2 regions of the Paenibacillus sp. JZ16 genome follow, and region 2 is predicted to be linked to the other one. Evidence: riboswitches for the same ligand, from Rfam matches in the RefSeq annotation. Region 2 holds a riboswitch; the other holds the start of a gene.
What was found. Region 2 has a riboswitch for cyclic di-AMP ahead of ehuB (ectoine/hydroxyectoine ABC transporter substrate-binding protein EhuB). Riboswitches for the same ligand answer to the same signal wherever they lie in the genome.

Region 1: another riboswitch for cyclic di-AMP. It lies ahead of BJP58_RS22225 (hypothetical protein); the one in region 2 lies ahead of ehuB (ectoine/hydroxyectoine ABC transporter substrate-binding protein EhuB).

What each region holds. Positions count from the first base shown of each region.
Region 1 is NZ_CP017659.1:4,927,829-4,932,580, reverse strand. Features, by position in the region: gene kdpB (potassium-transporting ATPase subunit KdpB) at 1-262, opposite strand, end outside; gene kdpA (potassium-transporting ATPase subunit KdpA) at 284-1,963, opposite strand; gene BJP58_RS34275 (potassium-transporting ATPase subunit F) at 1,994-2,068, opposite strand; gene BJP58_RS22225 (hypothetical protein) at 2,223-2,633, opposite strand; cyclic di-AMP (ydaO/yuaA leader) riboswitch at 2,768-2,936, opposite strand; gene BJP58_RS22220 (hypothetical protein) at 3,682-4,083, shown strand; gene BJP58_RS22215 (proline dehydrogenase family protein) at 4,144-4,752, opposite strand, start outside.
Region 2 is NZ_CP017659.1:3,522,011-3,526,762, forward strand. Features, by position in the region: gene ehuA (ectoine/hydroxyectoine ABC transporter ATP-binding protein EhuA) at 1-245, opposite strand, end outside; gene ehuD (ectoine/hydroxyectoine ABC transporter permease subunit EhuD) at 260-922, opposite strand; gene ehuC (ectoine/hydroxyectoine ABC transporter permease subunit EhuC) at 925-1,578, opposite strand; gene ehuB (ectoine/hydroxyectoine ABC transporter substrate-binding protein EhuB) at 1,580-2,413, opposite strand; cyclic di-AMP (ydaO/yuaA leader) riboswitch at 2,791-2,936, opposite strand; gene BJP58_RS33640 (exosporium glycoprotein BclB-related protein) at 3,654-4,316, shown strand; gene BJP58_RS16155 (SDR family NAD(P)-dependent oxidoreductase) at 4,374-4,752, opposite strand, start outside.

The sequences.
Region 1 (4,752 bases), 1.4 Mb from region 2:
CTTCGGCAAGCGCCTCTGCGAAGTTTGCAAACAGCAGCGTCAACAGCAGAATGACAAATACCGCCACATTAAATCCGATACTGCCCTCTGTTCCGAAATAGGATGGAAATAACGTCATCAACAGAACAACCAGCGTCCCGGCCTCCACAACAAACATGACCGGATTTCTCATCATCAGGACGGGATTCAGCTTCGTGAAGCTGTCCTTCAGCGCCTGACGGACCATCTCTTGGGACATCGCTTTTTTTCTCGTATTATTCATGGAAATAGGCCACCTTTTCTATTAACGGATCGTCAGATGCTCAGCAATCGGACCGAGCACAAGTACTGGCAGGAAGGTCAATGCACCGATAATCAGAACCGTCGCGATCAGAATGCCGGCAAACAGCTTATTATCTGTCCGGAACGTTCCGAGCGTCTCGGGAACCCATTGCTTCCGCATCAACGAGCCGCCCACTGCCAGCAAGGCGATCATCGAAATGTAACGTCCGAATAGCATGACCAGTCCGGTTGTCACGTTCCAGAACGGCGTGTTATCCGACAGTCCCTCAAATCCGGAACCGTTATTGGCTGCGGAAGACGTGTATTCGTACAATACCTGCGAGATGCCATGAAAGCCCGCATGGGCAATGCCCGCCTGCCCCGCATCCGTCATCAGCGCAAGTGCGGTCGGAGCCAGAATGATCAATGGATGCACCAGGATAACAACCGCAATTAGCTTCATCTCCCGCGCCTCTATTTTTCTCCCTAGAAATTCGGGTGTTCGGCCAACCATAAGACCAGCCAGGAATACTGCCAATATCGCATACATGAGCATGTTCATCAGCCCGACGCCTTTTCCGCCAAAAACGGAGTTCAGCATCATCAGGGATAGCGGCGTAATCCCGCCAAGCGGCGTGAGCGTATCATGCATGTTGTTGACCGACCCGGTCGTGGCCGCAGTCGTCACCGTGGTGAACAGGGAGGACTGGGCGATCCCGAACCGGACCTCCTTGCCCTCCATGCTGCCTTGGGAGGTATCCATACCCAGCCGGTTCAGCGCCGGATTGCCGTTCGTTTCAGCCGCATAGTTCAAGGACAGGAATCCGATAAACAAGGTCATCATTACCGAGAAAATAATCCAGCCCTGCTTACGGCTCTTCGCGAACAAACCAAATGTGTAAGGAAGCGCCGCCCCGAGGCTCCACATGCACAGGATCTCGATCACATTGGTCAGCGGGGACGGGTTCTCGAACGGATGCGCCGAGTTGACCCCCATAAACCCGCCCCCATTGGTGCCCAGATGCTTGATCGATTCCAGCGCAGCCACCGGTCCCACCGCTATTTGCTGCTCGCTTCCTTGAAGCGTCGTGACGCTGAGCGTAGGCTGCAAAGTCTGCGGCACCTGCAGCGCAACCAGTACCATCGCAATGATAAATGCGGCCGGGATAAACACCCGGGTGTGGGCTTTGACGAAATCTTCAAAAAAGTTGCCGACGGTTGTACCCTTGCTGGTCACCGCCCGGATAAACGCAATCGCCACGCATAGCCCGGTCGCCGCGGACGCGAACATCATCATCGTAATGACGGCCATCTGGGCCATATAGGATAATCCCGACTCCCCGCTGTAATGCTGGAGATTCGTATTCGTCATAAAGCTGATGATCGTATTGAACGACAAGGTCGATTCCATATTGTCGATACCGTTCGGGTTGAAGGGCAATACTCTCTGTATCCGCAGAATCAAATACCCCGCCGACACGAGCACGATATTCGTTATCACAAAGCTGACGGCATACCCTTTCCATGTCATTCCCTTGCGTTCTTTCAACCCAATCAGTGCGAAGATCGGTTTCTCCAACCAGGAGAACCATTTATCCGTTCCATTCCCCTCATTGCGAAACACCTGATATAGATAAGTTCCGAGCGGCTTTACCAGCAGCACCAGAACGAGTATAACGATGGCAATTTGTAAAATGCCCATGACGAATGTCTTCCTCCTTCAGCTGTTTCCCTAGAATTTTTCAGGATGAATCAGCGCGTAAATCAAATATAGAAAAATAAAGAGCGTGCATATTAAAATGATCATCACAACTAATCCACCTCCGGTTCCGAAACCACGCGTCCGCACCAGGACATAAACAGCATGAGCAGTCCGTAGGTTCCTCCCAAGATAAGCACCATATATAAATCCTGCATGAATATAACCTCCTAAAACCTCATGGTCACATCAGCCAAGACGCTTAGCTGACAATGGATGAAATCAGGAAGGATACCTGATGATGGTTCGTATGAAGCACCACATCGGCCCCCAGTCCCTTATATATCAATCGCGGATTGCTGGAATGGGTAATCACATAAATCGACTCCGTCGTCCATGTCCGGCAGATCCGTAAATAGCGGCAGCACAGGTTCAAGCTGCTCTCGAACAAATACACCTTGCTGACGGGAAACTCGGGAATGATCCAGGTTTGTTCATCCCTTGTATCGATAACAATCATGTTGGTGCAGCCTAGTTCCCGCAGCCTCTCCTGCTCAACCCGGTTGTTGGCTATGGCCGCAAACGAAATGTCCATATAGATCAACTGGCGGATAAATTCTTCCCCGGCCTTGTTCGGCGCGGATACCAGGATAAACTCCTGCGGTTTCTCCATCTTTATTTCTCCTCCTAAAAAGTTCAGAAAGAGAAGACAACAACAAAGAAGCCTGGGGAAAGAGAAGAACTCTTCCCGCAGGCTTCTTCATCAGAACACGGTGAAATACACCGTGGCCCAAGTCCACGACAATCGTTGCCTCTCTCGATACGCTTACGAGGTTAGCTGACGGATTCGGGCGTGAGAGTCGCCCTACCCATAGACCGTTATCTTGTCCATGGGATTCACCCCTGAGAGATCAAGTTCATCTCCCGACTGGTTCCCCCGTTCCTTTTCCATTCAAGGACTCAGCGAAAATTAAAAACGAGTAGCATGTTATTCTATTAGCGATTGACTAACATTCAGGCCCGGCAAAACCGCACAGCATCAGGTTCGAGCGGTGAGAGTCGCATCATCCTGCATTTCCAGCGAAGGCCCATGGTGCCCTCGCCCGAGATTCGATCCATAAAGAGCCCGGCAGCTCTCACACAGCCTTTAGGTCTTCATGGAACGGCTGCCCGTATGCCTGCTGCCGATGTCCGTCAATTCATAGTTCGTATCATACGTCCGGCCTTACAGGAAGTAAATGTGAGCAGAAACACGTGGGGCGTTATGTCGAACAGGATCTATCCGGTTTCGCTCCGTTATCTCTCGAATCCTGATCTATACTATGTATTTCTCTTGTTTTCTTGTATTTATCGCAATCTATCGAGATACCGAGATTTTGCCATGATAATAGATGACACAACCGAATGTACGCGTTTTCTTTTACGGTTTTCATCGATTTTCGGAATGTATCCGTCCAATATGGCCATTTACTTTTAGATTCCTCCGGCGTATGATTCATCCATCATTCGAAACACTCGTTTACGCTGAGCTCCCGAGCCTTAAGCGAAGCGGCCACTGTAGCAGGGCCACTAACGATAAATAGGCCTGGAGAGCGGGGGTTACTCTGCTCACCAGGCCTTTTTGCCGTGCATATAACATTCCTAAAAAGGAGCGCAGATCATGACGAAACTCATCGAGGCCGCACTGGCCCCCGTCATCAAAACCGCATCGCCTGCATTAAATGCAGAGCTCATCCGCTGCATGGAGATATTTCGTTTCGACCGGGGCTCGGCTGAACGCTTTATCCCCTGGAGCGACCGAGATTGGAACTGCGGGTTGTTCAAAATCAGCTGCAAAGGCGGCCGGGTATGCCGAATATGCCCTGCCAAGCACAAGAGAATTCGCGGATCTGATCCGCTGGGCATCCGTCTTTACGAGGCTGAGAGGTATGCCCGTGACCGAGGCCATTCGCTATGCCCAGAAGCAGCAGCAGTGGGGATCCGCACGAATGCAGCTCGCCGTATCGGCCCTCGCCGATCTGGAGGCCAATCTGCAACAGCACATCACCCGTATGCGGTTAGGCAGCCTGCCGCTGGAGCGTTCCTTCCTGATGGACTGCTCGGAGGCATATTATTCCTTCTAGGACAGCTGCTAGAAAGAGCTACCGTTCTCTCTCCATTGCAATTGGTTGTTTTCCCCCCGCTCACTTGAACATATTCTTGAGCACCATCATCAGGTTGGCCGGCTTCTCTGCCAGCCGCCGGGTGAAATACGGGTACCACATCGTTCCGTAGGGCATATAACACCTGATACGGTAGCCGTCCTGTGCCAGGGCAGCCTGATCGTTCATCCTCAGTCCGTACAGCATCTGAAATTCATAGTCCTGTTTGTCTATGCGGCTCTGCTCGGCAAACACCTTCACCCAGTCGATGATGTTGTCGTCGTGCGAAGCAATCGCGACGTAGGCTCCCTGATCAAAATGCATTTTGATCAACTTCTTATAGTTGTCAATGACCTCCCGCTTCTGCTGAAAGGCGATGGTTCCCGGCTCTTTGTACGCCCCCTTGACCAACCGCAGATTTACGCCGGCATGCATCAAATTCTTGACGTCCTCCTCCGTACGGAACAAGTAGGCTTGCATTACGGTCCCCACGTTGGTCAGCCCCTCCTTATGGAGCCGCAGCGTCATATCAATCGTCGCCTGGGTGTACGGCGAATCCTCCATATCCAGACGAACGAAATTGCGGTGCTCTTTCGCCTTTTTCACCACCATTTTGATGTTCTCGTACGCCTTCTCCAGATCCAGCGCCAT
Region 2 (4,752 bases):
TCTTCCAGCGTCATCAGCATCCGGCCCATCGTTGTTTTGCCTGATCCGCTCGGACCGATCACAGCCACCTTTTCTCCAGGTTGCATCTCCAGATCGATGCCTTTAAGCACCTGTAGATCACCAAACGACTTGGTCACGCCGGTATATTTCACAATCGGCTTTGTACCCGTAGCGGTAACGGGATTTCCCTCCTGCTGCGGCACCTTCGACGCTTCCGCCTGCTCATCGATCACAACGGCATTCAATTGATTCCCTCCTTTTATTTTCCACGCTGTAGATTCATGCGTTTTTCCAGCCTTTGCACAAGCAATGAGGCGATATAACTGATGATCAGGAACAGAATCCCGACCATCGTATACGGTTCAAATGCACGGAACGACTGCGACACGATATTTTTGGCCGTCAGCATCATCTCCACAAGCGTTATGGCGCATAGAATCGGCGTCTCTTTAAACATAACAATCAAATAATTACCGAGTACCGGAATGATCGGCGGCACCGCTTGCGGCAGGATAATACTTCGCCAGGTTTGGGCTTTCGTGTAATTCAGTGCTGTGGCAGCCTCCCATTGTCCCTTCGGCACTCCCTCGATTCCGGATCGGTACACCTCGGACAGATATGTGCTGTAATGCAGCCCGAGACCGATCACCCCGGCATAGAAGGCCGGAATGGAGATTCCGGTAAGAAGCGGCAGGCTGTAATACAGGAAGAAGACCTGCACCAGCAGCGGTGTATTGCGAATGAATTCGATCATTCCTTTGGTTATTAGTGACAGCACCTTAAACCGACTCCGCGCTGCAAAAGCAAGCAGCAATCCGATGATCAATGCCACCGCGAAAGCGCAGATCGTCACCCATACCGTCATTTTTAATGCACTCAAGAGCTGGGGCAGGATATCCCATACATAGTTCCAATCCCACATGACTATAACCTCCCCGCTGTCCATTTACGCTCCAGCAGTCGAACTGCCAGCGAAACGAGCGTAGCAATGACAAAATACATGAGGAGCAGCAGCACCAGAATCTCGGTCGTCCAGGAGATGTAATTATTGCGGAGCACCATCGCCTGATACGTTAAATCCGCCATCGTGATGAAATAAACCAGTGAGGTGGATTTGATGAGCTCCACAAGCTGATTCCCGAAAGGGGGAAGCATTCGCAGGGACGCTTGAGGCAATATGACATTCCACAGTCTTTGCCAAGGCCTCAGATTAAGCGCTACAGCGGCTTCCCATTGTCCTTTCGGAACGGCCAACACGGCGCTGCGAACGATTTCCGAGCCGTATGCGCCGAAGTTCAACCCGATCGCGAGGATCGCAGCCAGCATTTTCGGAAGCTCGACGCCGATGAACGGAAGGGCGAAATACAACCAGAACAGCTGCACCAGCAAGGAGGTCCCCCGAAAGACTTCCACGTACACGGCTGTCAACGTGCGAATGATCCACAGCTTCGACAGTCGGCATAACCCGGCTGCAAAGGACATCACGACCGCAAGAATGGCTGAAAAGAAAGCAACTACAATCGTGATCTCCGCCCCTTTCAACAGCGTAGGGAGAAAATCAATCCACGAATTCGGCATGCTATTCCCCGCAAAGGGCAGCGGCCGTCATCTCGCCCGGGAGCTCTTCTTCTGTGAACCCGAACTTCTGCAAAATTTCCAGCAGCTCGCCCGACTCCTTCATTTTTTGAAGCTCCGCATTATAAGCCTCCTGGAACTCGGTATCCGCTTGGCGGAAAGCCGTAGCTCCATAACCGCGAACGCTTTCGCCGTCGATGACCGGCTGCTCGAAATCAGCCACGCGTTCGATGCTGTCGTCGCTGGCCGAATCCAGCATCGCCTGCAGGGACGGCCCCGTCATGGTAATTGCATGCACCCGGTCTGCCTGAAGGGCGCTAATGGCCGAGGCTTGATCGGGGACCTGCACAATCCGGTCCGTAGGAATGCCGGACTTTTCCATATAGCCGATTTCGACCGCACCGGTCATAACGGCGACCTTAGCTTGGTCATGATTGGCAATATCCTCATAACTTCCGAGTCCCAGCGGATTCCCTTGCTTCACCGCAATGGCTTCCCCGATGCTGTACTCCGGATTAGCAAACAATACGGCAGAGCAGCGATCCGGATTAATGAACATGCCTGCGGTAATTAGATCAAACCGCTCGGCCTGCAGTCCGGCAACCAGCGATCCGAATTCCGTAAGCTCTCCCCTCATTTCCTTGATGCCAAGCCGCTCCAAAATAACCCTCGCAATCTCAACCGCTTCTCCTGTCAGCTCCCCGTTGGCCTCTTTATAGGCATAAGGCTTCTCATTCGCAAATCCCACGGTGATATACCCCTGCTCAATGGCTTGCTCCAATGTACTCCCTTTGTCGCCGCAAGCCGCAAGCGACACCCCCATAATCAATGACAACATCAGTACAACCACTCTCTTCAAAACTTCCCACAACCTTTCATTATGACTTTGGTATTCTTAAAAATGGCATGTTGAAATTATCCATGTTAACCCATATGTTAACTGGGATTTAAGCGTATTCAGATACCTTGCATGGGTCGGACCTTCAGGGAAGATGATTCATCCATCTCCTTCCACGCTTAAACCCAATGCCATCTGACCGATTTAATTGGTTTTGGTTAAACATTTGCAGGCCTTGCCCCTCCTCTTTAGCAGAATACAAAAAGACCACCAAACAGGGGATCTAGACATAGCTCCGCCAGCAGGGGGTCAAAAAATAGAGAAAAGGCCCCTAAAGAGAATTAAGGGCCTTTGTTATGAACATCCATTATGTATGCAAGACCCATCCACTGCTGACGAGGTTAGCTGACGGACTCGGGTAAGATGGTACCCTACACTCGTGATTCCAAGTGACTCGCCCCTGATGAAACTGGTTCCCCCGCTTTCCGGAAAATGTATGCCGGAAACTAAGCGTGTGTCCATGATAAAGGGAACTTCAGGAAAAGTCAAACCCCTTTAACCGCTTTTTCTGGAAATTCAGAGGCGGAAGTTCCGCTCTTCCAGGGCCTATGACAAGCATGAAAAATGCCTCATTCAAGCCTCTCCCCCAACGATGCAGTAATTTTATTCCAGTCTCATTTTTCGCTATATAGCAGGCATTTGCCATGCCTCCCTTACTCATTCATGTGGTGGATCGTTTATGCCATGAATTACATTCGGATTGTGAAAGCTTTCCCCACACATTTACGGCGTAAATACGGCGCAAATTTTTTTTTGAACCGCTGCGTACCGAGCCTATGAATATCGTAGGGAAATCCGAAATTCATCCTATAGTTTTGCTATTCGTCAATAGATGAATGCCTCCGGGGCTAGCGTACATTCTGGAAATTATAGGTGTTTATCTATCATTTATGCGCTATTAACCCATGCCGTACCGAGAGTATTTGCGTAGTATAGAACAAATCTAAAGGAGGTGCTTCATTTGGAACGTTCTTCTAGAAAGAGAAAATTGTGTGCTCTTAAAAAAATAGAGAAAAAAGTCATTCATGCGAAGAAAAAGCATTGCCCGTCTCATGGTCATGGTGATCATAAAGGCCACGGCGGTGGCATTAAAAAGCGTCGATGCCCAAGAGCTATCCGTGGACCTGTAGGTCCTCAGGGTCCTATCGGACCGGTTGGACCGGTCGGACCTATCGGGCCTGTGGGACCTGCCGGACCGACAACTGGTATTGCAGGACCTGCTGGACCTGCCGGACCTGCTGGACCTGTCGGGCCTGTCGGACCTGTCGGACCTGCGGGACCTACTGGAGCTACTGGGGCAACAGGGGCTACAGGAGCAGCCGCCGGAGGAGCCATCATCCCATTCGCATCCGGCATACCGCTTGCTCTGACCACCGTTTTAGGCGGATTAGTCGGATCCGTTGGTCTCGTAGGATTTGGTAACTCGGCCAATACGTTTACGCTGGCTGGCGGTACGATTGACCTCACTGGAGCCGCTGGAACTCTGCTTAACATGGCGTTTAACACGCCACGAGCCGGTACCATCACTGGCATCTCCGCTACCTTTAGCACTACTGTGGCGCTTTCCCTGCTGGGAACTACGGTTACAATTACAGCACAACTGTACAGTGCGCCGGCTACAAGCAACATTTTCGCACCGGTACCAGGCGCTCTTGTTACGCTGGCTCCGCCTCTTACGGGCGTTCTCGCTCTCGGTACGGTAAGCAACGGCTTCGTAGAAGGCCTGGCTATTCCGGTGCCGGCCAATACACGCCTGTTAATGGTATTCTCGGCAACCGCAGCTGGCGCAACACTTGTCACTGCAGTGGCAGGTTACGGCAGCGCTGGTGTCAGCATTATATAAGTTTCGTTTTCCACCTGCAAAAAAAAGCCCCGATTTTATATCGGGGCTTTGCTTTATTTACACGGCTGTATATCCGCCATCCACCAGCAAGCTCGTGCCTGTAATGAAGGACGCATCTTCACTGGCGAGGAACAACACGGCTTTGGCTACTTCTTCCGGCTGTCCCAAGCGGCCCATCGGATGAAGGCCGACCAGGTGCTGGGTGATCGCTTCCGTTCTTCCCTGAATAAGAGGAGTATCGATATATCCCGGACATACGGCATTGACCCGGATCCCTTTAGGAGCATAATCTGCGCTCATCGACTGGGTTAACAGCTTAACGCCTCCCTTAGCGGAAGCATAGGCGGTAACGCCCGCTTTTCCGACATGGCTATGGATTGAGCCGCAGTTTACGATCGCCCCTCCGGTTCCTTGGGATAACATTTGCTGGATTACA